DNA from 2 places in the Terrabacter sp. Soil811 genome. Region 2 is predicted to be linked to the other one. Evidence: predicted binding sites of a transcription regulator. Region 2 holds the regulator's gene; the other holds the start of a gene.
What was found. The regulator Rex, encoded in region 2, represses fermentation and respiration genes when NADH is low (regulators of the CRP and FNR family bind a similar motif). The targets are predictions, from matches to a motif close to CTTGTGAANNNNTTCACAAG.
Positions count from the first base shown of each region.

Region 1: ASH01_RS22235 (geranylgeranyl reductase family protein) is a predicted target of Rex. The motif match lies at 2,174-2,193, and genes of this name have one in related genera.

Region 1 covers NZ_LMSX01000014.1:94,988-99,397, forward strand. Annotated here, with positions in the region: gene ASH01_RS22225 (NuoB/complex I 20 kDa subunit family protein) at 1-264, opposite strand, end outside; gene ASH01_RS22230 (NADH-quinone oxidoreductase subunit A) at 343-702, opposite strand; gene ASH01_RS22235 (geranylgeranyl reductase family protein) at 830-2,149, opposite strand; gene ASH01_RS22240 (demethylmenaquinone methyltransferase) at 2,268-2,960, opposite strand; gene ASH01_RS22245 (isochorismate synthase) at 3,055-4,350, shown strand; gene menD (2-succinyl-5-enolpyruvyl-6-hydroxy-3-cyclohexene-1-carboxylate synthase) at 4,362-4,410, shown strand, end outside.
Region 2 covers NZ_LMSX01000007.1:11,979-16,388, forward strand. Annotated here, with positions in the region: gene hemC (hydroxymethylbilane synthase) at 1-491, opposite strand, end outside; gene hemA (glutamyl-tRNA reductase) at 488-1,870, opposite strand; gene ASH01_RS06995 (redox-sensing transcriptional repressor Rex) at 1,867-2,550, opposite strand; gene ASH01_RS22435 (glutaredoxin family protein) at 2,694-2,996, opposite strand; gene ASH01_RS07005 (RNA polymerase sigma factor) at 3,162-3,917, shown strand; gene ASH01_RS07010 (DUF5667 domain-containing protein) at 4,261-4,410, shown strand, end outside.

The DNA.
Region 1 (4,410 bases), on a different contig from region 2:
GTAGACCTGGCGCACGACAGGGGCCATCTTCTGGCTGACGCGACCGGCGACGATCATGAGGTCGGCCTGGCGCGGGGTCGCCGAGAAGCGCTCCATGCCGAACCGGGCGATGTCGTAGTCGGGCGTGCCCACGGCCATCATCTCGATGGCGCAGCACGCGAGGCCGAACGTGGCCGGCCAGATCGAGGCCTTGCGCATGTAGCCGGCGAGACCCTCGACGGTCGAGAGCAGGAACCCGGCTGGGAGCTTCTCTTCGAGACCCATTGCTTACTCCTTAACCTTTCCTGACGAACCCGGTGGACGCGTACCCGCTGGTGCGGGTGCTCACGTTTGCAACGGGCGTCAGTCCCACTCGAGGCCGCCGCGACGCCAGACGTACGCGTACGCGACGAACACCGTGAGGATGAACAGGACCATCTCGACCAGCGCGAAGAGGCCGAGCTTGTTGAAGGCCACCGCGAACGGGTAGAGGAAGACGGACTCGATGTCGAAGATGATGAAGAGCATCGCCGTCAGGTAGTACTTGATCGGCACGCGGCCACCACCGGCCGCCTGGGGCGTCGGCTGGATGCCGCACTCGTACGCCTCAAGCTTGGCGCGGTTGTAGCGCTTGGGCCCGACGACGAGCGAGGTGAAGACCGACAGCGCGGCGAACGCGAAGCCGAGCCCCAGCATGAACAGGATCGGGACGTAGGAGTTCATCCGAGGTCACGTGCCTTTCGGTCGTGCTTGACGTGCGAAGCAGGGGCGCAGGTGCGCGGCGCACCCATCCTAGGGGCGTCGGCATCGATTGTGCTCGGCGTCACAATGGCGCCGACGGGCGGGTGGCTCATGCGCTCGGAGCCAGCCGCGAGAGGGTGGTGATGAGGCGGTCGCTCGCGCCCTTGCTCGCGGGGTCGGCGAGGTTGGCCATGATCTTGAGCAGGAGCGGCATGAGCTTCCTGCGGGGCAGGCCGTACTTCGTCGCGAGCCGCATGACCTCGGGGTTGCCGATGGCGTGGGCGAACCAGCGACCGAGCGTGAAGTAGCCGCCCAGCTCGTCCTTCATGACCTTGGGGTATGCCGCGAGCACCCGTTCGCGCGCAGCGTCGCTCGGGCGCGCCATGGCCTGGGCGACGAGCTCCGCGCCGAGGCGCGCGGCCTCGAGGGCGTAGTCGATGCCCTCGCCGTTGAAGGGGTTGACCATGCCACCGGAGTCGCCGACGAGGAGCAGGCCGTCGGCGTAGAGCGGGGTGCGGTTGAAGCCCATCGGCAGCGCGGCGCCGCGGATCGGACCGGCCGACTCGTCGTGCTCGAGCTGCCACTCGGGATTGATGTCCTCGACCCAGCGACGCATGACGTCCTTGTAGTCGGTCTTCTGGAAGGCCGAGGTGGTGTCGAGCGTGCCGAGGCCGACGTTGGTGCGGCCGTCCTCGAGCGGGAAGAGCCAGCCGTAGCCGGGCATGAGGATGCGGTTGCCGTCGTCGTCGCGGCTCCACAGCTCGAGGTGGCTCTCGAGGTAGTCGTCGCGCTTCGGCGTCGTGTAGTAGGCGCGGACGGCCACGCCCATGACGCGGTCCTCGCGCTTGGGTCGGCCGACGGCCGTGGCGAGGCGGCTCGAGACGCCGTCGCTCGCGACGACGACGGGCGCACGGTAGGAGACGGTCTCGCCCGTCGCGCGGCCGGCGTCGTCGAGGCGCTTGGCCGTGACGCCGGTGACGCGGCCCGAGGAGTCGCGGAGCGGGGTGGAGACGCTCGTGCGCTCGTGGAGGCGCGCGCCCCGGGCCTCGGCGTGGCGGGCCAGGGTCTCGTCGAGCTGGGCGCGGGTGCGGACCATGCCGTAGCCCGGGAAGGCGTCGGACTCGGGCCAGTCGAGCTTCAGCGTGTGGCCGCCACCCTTGATGCGCAGGCCCTTGGTGCGCTGCCACCCCGTCGTGTCGACGCCGAGGGAGATGAGCTCCTTGGTCGCGCGGGGGGTCAGGCCGTCGCCGCAGATCTTGTCGCGGGGGAAGGCCGACTTCTCGAGGAGGACGACGTCGAGACCGTGGTCGGCGAGGTAGGCCGCCGTCGCGCTGCCGCCCGGACCGGCGCCGACGACGATGACGTCGGCCCGCTCGACGGGTGCAGCACCAGACCCCGAGGGGCGGGGCGCGACGCTCGAACTGGTCATGTCTCCCTGCACGCTTCCGAACCGCTTGTGAAGATCTTCACGAACTAACTTCGGGAGTCTATTCCCGCGATTTCGCGCTTGTCAGATAAGGCATGCCTAACTCTCGACAAGCCGACGGTCAGCGCTTGGTGCCGTGGTGCAGCGCGACGATGCCGCCGGTCAGGTTGGTCCAGCCGACCTGCTGCCAGCCGGCCGCCTCGACGACTCGGGCGAGCTCGCCCTGCGGCGGCCAGGCGCGGATCGACTCGGCGAGGTAGACGTAGGAGTCGGGGTTGCTCGACGTGCGGCGGGCGACCGGCGGGAGCGCGCGCATGAGGTAGTTCGAGTAGACGGTGCGGAAGACCTTGTTGACCGGCTGGCTGAACTCGCAGACGAGGAGTCGGCCGCCCGGCTTGGTGACGCGGAGGAACTCGCGCAGCGCGGTCTCGGCATCGGCGACGTTGCGCAGCCCGAAGCTCATCGTCACGACGTCGAAGCTCTCGTCGGCGAACGGCAGGCTCATCGCGTCGGCGGCCGTGAAGGCCATGTCCGGGCGACGCCGGCGGCCGACCCGCAGCATGCCGAGCGAGAAGTCGGCCGGGACGACCTCGATCTCCTCGTTGGCCCACGGCTCGCTCGACGTGCCCGTGCCCGCCGCGATGTCGAGGATGCGCTCCCCCGGCTTGGCGTCGACGGCCTTGACGACGGCCCGGCGCCACAGCCGGTCCTGCCCGAGCGAGAGCACGTCGTTGGTCACGTCGTACTTCTCGGCGACGGTGTCGAACATCGACGCGACGTCGACCGGCTTCTTGTCCAGCTGCGCACGGGTCATGCGCTCATCCTCGCACCCACGACGGGTGTGGGTCGGGTCGCACCGGCGACCACGAGAGCGGGGTGGCTCACGATCGGCCGTAGAGTTGCCACCGATGTCCACGCTTCCCGCCCCCGAAGCGCCGTCCCCCGCCGCGGGACCGACGGTCGTCGTCCGCACGGTGCCCCTCGAGGCCGCGGACCCACTGCTGGCCTACCTCCCGGCCGACGTCCCGCACGACGAGCTGCTCTCGTGGGTGCGCCGAGGCGAGGGCCTCGTCGGCTGGGGGTCGGCACTGTCGTTCGAGGCCAACGGCGACAGCCGTTTCCGCGAGGCCGAGGCCTGGTGGCGCGAGGTCAGCCGGCACGCCGTCGTGCGCGACGAGGTGGGCCGCCCGGGCACGGGTCTCGTGTGCTTCGGCTCGTTCCCCTTCGCCTCCGACTCCGCCGAGGCGGCCCGGCTCGTCGTCCCCTCGACGATCGTCGGGCGTCGGGACGGGCAGACCTGGCTCACGACGGTCTCTCTCGAACCGCAGCTCACGCTGCTCGAGAAGCCCTCTGTCGCAAGCGATCCCGAGCCTCCTCGTGACGTCGCCTTCGCCGACGGCCAGGTGTCCCCCGCCGACTACGCCCATGCGGTCGCCGACGCCGTCCAGCGCATCGGGGCGGGTGAGGTCGACAAGGTCGTCCTCGCCCGCGACCTCGTCGCGACGGCCTCCGGCCCCATTGACCCGCGCTGGCTGCTGCGTCGCCTCGCCGAGCGCTACGAGAACACGTGGGTCTTCTCGGTGGCCGGTCTCGTCGGAGCAACCCCCGAGCTGCTCGTGCGCCGCGACCAGGGACTCATCACCTCGCGTGTGCTGGCCGGCACGATCCGCCGCACCGGCGACGACGCCAAGGACCTCGCCCTCGCGGCCTCGCTCGCCCGCTCGTCGAAGGACCTCGAGGAGCACGAGTACGCCGTGCGCTCCGTCGCCGAGGCCCTCGCCCCGCACTGCTCGTCGATGAACGTGCCCGAGGCACCGTTCGTGCTGCACCTGCCCAACGTCATGCACCTCGCGACCGACGTCGCCGCCGTCAGCGCCGACGAGGCCTCGGCCCTGACGCTCGCCGCGTCGCTGCACCCCTCGGCCGCCGTCGGCGGGACCCCCACGGCCCGCGCGGTCGAGCTGATCGGGGAGCTCGAGCACATGGACCGGGGGCGCTACGCCGGCCCGGTGGGCTGGATGGACGCCAGTGGCGACGGCGCGTGGGGCATCGCCCTCCGCAGCGGCGCCATCGATCCCGGCAACCCGTCACAGATCACGCTGTATGCCGGGTGCGGCATCGTCGCGGGGTCCGACCCCGAGTCCGAGGTGGCCGAGTCCAACGCCAAGCTCATCCCGATGCGCGACGCGCTCGCGAGCGACTGATCGGGGCGACGGTGACCGCTCGTCTGAGTGCGCCTGAGATCGCGCTGCACGTGCTCCAGC
Region 2 (4,410 bases):
AGCACGACTGCGTCGAGCGCACCCGAGGAGACGAATCCGATTCTGGTGTCGACGTTTCCGCGGATCGGCCGGATCTCGATGCCGAGCCCGAGCGCCGCGATCTGTGCCGTGCGACGCGGCGAGCCGGTGCCGACGACGGAACCGGCGGGCAGCTCGCCGAGCGTCAGCCCGTCGCGCGCCACGAGCACGTCGCGGCTGTCCTCGCGCACCGGCACGGCGGCGACGACGAGACCCGGCTCGGGCGCCGTCGGGAGGTCCTTGAGCGAGTGCACGGCGACGTCGATGCGACCGTCGAGCAGGGCTCGTCGGATGGCCGCGGCGAAGACGCCGGTGCCACCGATCGCGGTGAGCAGCTCGCCCGAGACGTCGCCCTCGGTCGTGATCTCGACGAGCTCGACCTCGTGGCCGGCCTCGCGGAGGCGGTCGGCCACCCACCCGGACTGGGTGGTGGCGAGGGCCGATCGGCGCGTGCCGAGACGCAGGGCGGTCATGGCTGGGCCCGCTTCGGCGGCGTGGACACGTTGGCGACGTCCTTGGGCTCGAGGTCGAAGAGCTCGCGCAGGGCGGCGGCGTAGTCGTCGCCGCTGCCCTCCATCGCGAACTCCTTGACCCGCATGGTCGGCGTGTGGAGCAGCTTCTCGACGATGCGGTGCACGGCGAGGCCGACCTCGGCACGGGTGGCCTCGTCGAGGCCGGGCAGCCGCTGGTCGAGCCGCTCCATCTCGGTCGCGACGAGGGCGGCGGCACGAGCGCGCAGCGCGGCGACGGTGGGCGCCACGGACTTCTCCATGCGGCGCGTCAGGTAGTCGGCGACCTCACCGGTGACGAGCTCGCGCACACGGACGACCTGGGTCGTGTCGGCGCGGCCCTCGAGCAGGAGTCCCAGCGACTGGAGGTCGACGAGCGAGACGCCCGGGACGGCGTGCGGCCAGGAGACGACGGGCTCGACGTCGCGCGGGAGGGCCAGGTCGACGACGACCTGGGGTCGACCCCCGCGGCGGCTCGCGCTCGCGGCCAGCATGTCGGCCGTGATGACGTGGCCGACCGCCCCGGTGCACGTGACGACGAGGTCGCTCTCGGCGAGGACGTCGGTCAGGTCGTCCCAGGGACGGGCCACGCCGGACGTCGTGGCCGCGAGGCGCTCGGCACGCTCGGGCGTGCGGTTGACGATGGTGAGGGACCCGATGCCCTGGCGGCGGACGGTCGCGGCGGCGAGGCCGCTCATGCCACCGGCCCCGACGACCGCGGCGGCGACATCCTCGAGCGGGCCGAGGACCGCGGCCGCCTCCTCGAGCGCGATCTGCACGAGCGAGACGCTGTGCTGGTCGATGTCGGTCTCGGTGTGGGCGCGCTTGCCGACGCGCAGGGCGCCCTGGAAGAGCGCGTTGAGCGACTCCCCCACCTGACCCCGGCTCTGGGCCCCGGCGAGCGAGTCGCGCATCTGGCCGAGGATCTGGGCCTCGCCGACGGCCATCGAGTCGAGCCCGCAGGCGACGGTGAAGGCGTGGGCGACGGCGGCGTCGTCGTAGCGCACGTAGAGGTGGTCGGCGAGGGCCTCGGCACGGTCGGCGAGGGCGTCGGCCGGGTCGCCCGGCGGCAGGTCGGCGACGCGGCGCGCCCCCTCGGGCTCCTCGACCCCGGCAGCGAGGGCGAGCGCCTCACCGATGGCGGCGACGGCGGGGTGGAAGGCCGGCACCGACGCGTAGACCTCGAGGCGGTTGCACGTGGAGAGCACGACGGCCTCGGTGGCCGTGGCCGAGCTGAGCACGGAGGCGGCGATGGCCTCGGCACGGCCGGGACGCTCCGAGAGCGCCTCGAGCACCGACAGCGGGGCGGTGTGGTGGGACAGGCCGATGACGAGAAGGCTCATGGGGCGGCCACCGCCGACCGGAGGTCACCCGCGGCCAGCGACTTGCGCTGGGCGTGGAAGGCGAGGATCTGCAGCTCGGTCGAGAGGTCGACCCGGCGTACGTCCACGCCGCTCGGGACGGAGAGCACCGCGGGCGCGAAGTTGAGGATCGAGCTGATGCCAGCGCCGACGAGGGCGTCGCAAACGGCCTGGGCGGCGGGGGCCGGCGTCGCGATGACGCCGATGGCGATGGGATCGACGGCGTGGTGCTCGGTGAGCTCGGCGAGTGGGCGGATCGCCACCCCGACGATCTTCTCGTCGGCGAGCGCGGGGTCGTCGTCGTAGAGACCGACGATGCGGAAGCCCTTGGTGACGAAGCCGGAGTAGGAGGCGAGCGCGTGCCCGAGGTTGCCCATCCCGACGATGGCGACGGGCCAGTCCTCGGTCAGACCGAGGGCGCGGGAGATCTCGAGGGCGAGCGTCTCGACGTCGTAGCCCACGCCGCGGACCCCGTAGGAGCCGAGGTGGCTGAGGTCCTTGCGCAGCTGCGCCGAGCGCACTCCGACCTCGGCCGCGAGCTCTTCCGACGAGACCGACAGGACGCCGTCCTCAGCGAGGCGCGAGAGCGTTCGGAGGTACTCGGGAAGCCGCGCGACGGTTGCGTCGGGGATCTCGCGACGCAGTGCTGGGTCGGCGGACACTCTTGCTCACCGGCTCCTCTCGAACGAGGCGTTCTCCCACACGTGGAGCACGTGGGGACCCGATCAGGCTAGACGTTTGTGAACCCATGCACAAAGTTGACTTCGACGGCCTACCACGGCATGGGATGCGCCGGTGAGGCAGGTCACCGGAGCGCGGCGCGCAGGCGTGCCTCGTCGACCCGCCAGAAGTCGTGGCGCCGCCCGTCGACGAACGTCACGGGGATCTGCTCGGCATAACGCCGCAGCAGCTCCGGGTCGTCGTCGACGGACTGCTCCTGCCAGGCCACGCCGAGCTCGCCGGTCACCCGCTCGACGACGGCGCGCGCCTCGTCGCACAGGTGGCATCCGGCGCGTCCGAGGAGGACGACCCGCGGTGGGACCCCGGCAGCCGGGACAGCGGGAGGGTCTGGAGCGTCGAGGGGAGGCTCGCTCGTCATGCCGACCACTGTAGGCACGCTCACGGCGCCGCACGTCGGGTGCACCACAAAACGTCGTCGGGGTCCCATCCGCGGTCGCATTCCGACAGACTGTCCACAATGCGCGCGAACAGGACGTCGGGTCGCCGGCCCCCACCTGTCCTCGCACCGGGAACGACCCCGGGGCGGGCGTCGATGACGCCTGCCTGCCCGGCACTGCCGGGCACGGTCCCGGCGATCCTCGCGCCCACGGCATACGCCCCGCCGACGTGGCGCTCGGCGCTCGACGCCATCTGGTCGGCCCTGGCCGATGCAGGCGCCGAGGGTGGCGGACTGACCCGCACCTCCCCGGGCTCCCCCGGCTCTGCCGGGTGGCGGCGGCACCCGGAGCGCGACGCCGACGAGCAGGCCCGCATCGCGGCCCTCGTCGAGCTCGCCCAGGGCGGCGACAAGGAGGCGTTCGCCCAGCTCTACGACGTCTACGTCGACACGGTCTTCCGCTACGTGCTCGTCCGGGTCGCCAACCGCGCGCTCGCCGAGGACCTCACGTCCGAGACCTTCCTCCGGGCGATGCGCCGGATCGACTCGTTCACGTGGCAGGGCAAGGACATCGCGGCGTGGTTCGTCACCATCGCGCGCAACCTCATCGCCGACCACGTGAAGTCGGCGAAGTTCCGGTTCGAGGTGGCGACCGCCGACATGCGTGACGCCGACGAGCGGGTCGACGCCCCCGACACCGAGGTGCTGACCCGGCTGCGCGACCAGCGCCTCGTCTCGGCGATCAAGGAGCTCGGCTCCGACCAGGCCGAGTGCATCACCCTGCGCTTCCTCCAGGGACTCAGCCTCGCCGACACCGCGAAGATCCTCGACAAGTCCGAGGGGGCCGTCAAGCAGCTCCAGCTGCGCGCCACCCGGGCGCTGCGCAAGGCCCTCGAAGGAGTCGAGCTGTGATCCGCGTAACCCCACCGGCCCCCTCGTCGTTCTCATGGCGTAGGGACGGTGCGTGTGGGCCCGGACCGACGCTCGGCGCGCTGACCGGCGCGACCGTGGAACGTGTGAACGCAGGCGGCGGGGTGGCAGCGATGGCGGTGCTCCGGCCCCTGACGAACGACCCGCACCACCCACCCCTCGCCGCACCACGTGTCGTATGCCGTGCCGTGTCGTCCCAGCCGGGGCCGCCGGGTCGGGCGAGGGCACCCGGCACCCCCTGACGGGACGACCGACGAGGGGACCAGCACGACCAGCCAGCACACCGGCACCACGAACCAATGGACTCGAGAGACGGAGGAGGGACATGGACCTCGGTGCGAACGCCGATGGCGAGCTCCTCCAGCGCGCCCTCGAGGGCGAGCAGGTCTCCGAGCCCGGCATCCTCGAGCTCGTCGCGGTGCTGCACGCCGTGCAGGCCGTCGACCAGGCCGGCCTGGCGCCGCGGGCCGAGTTC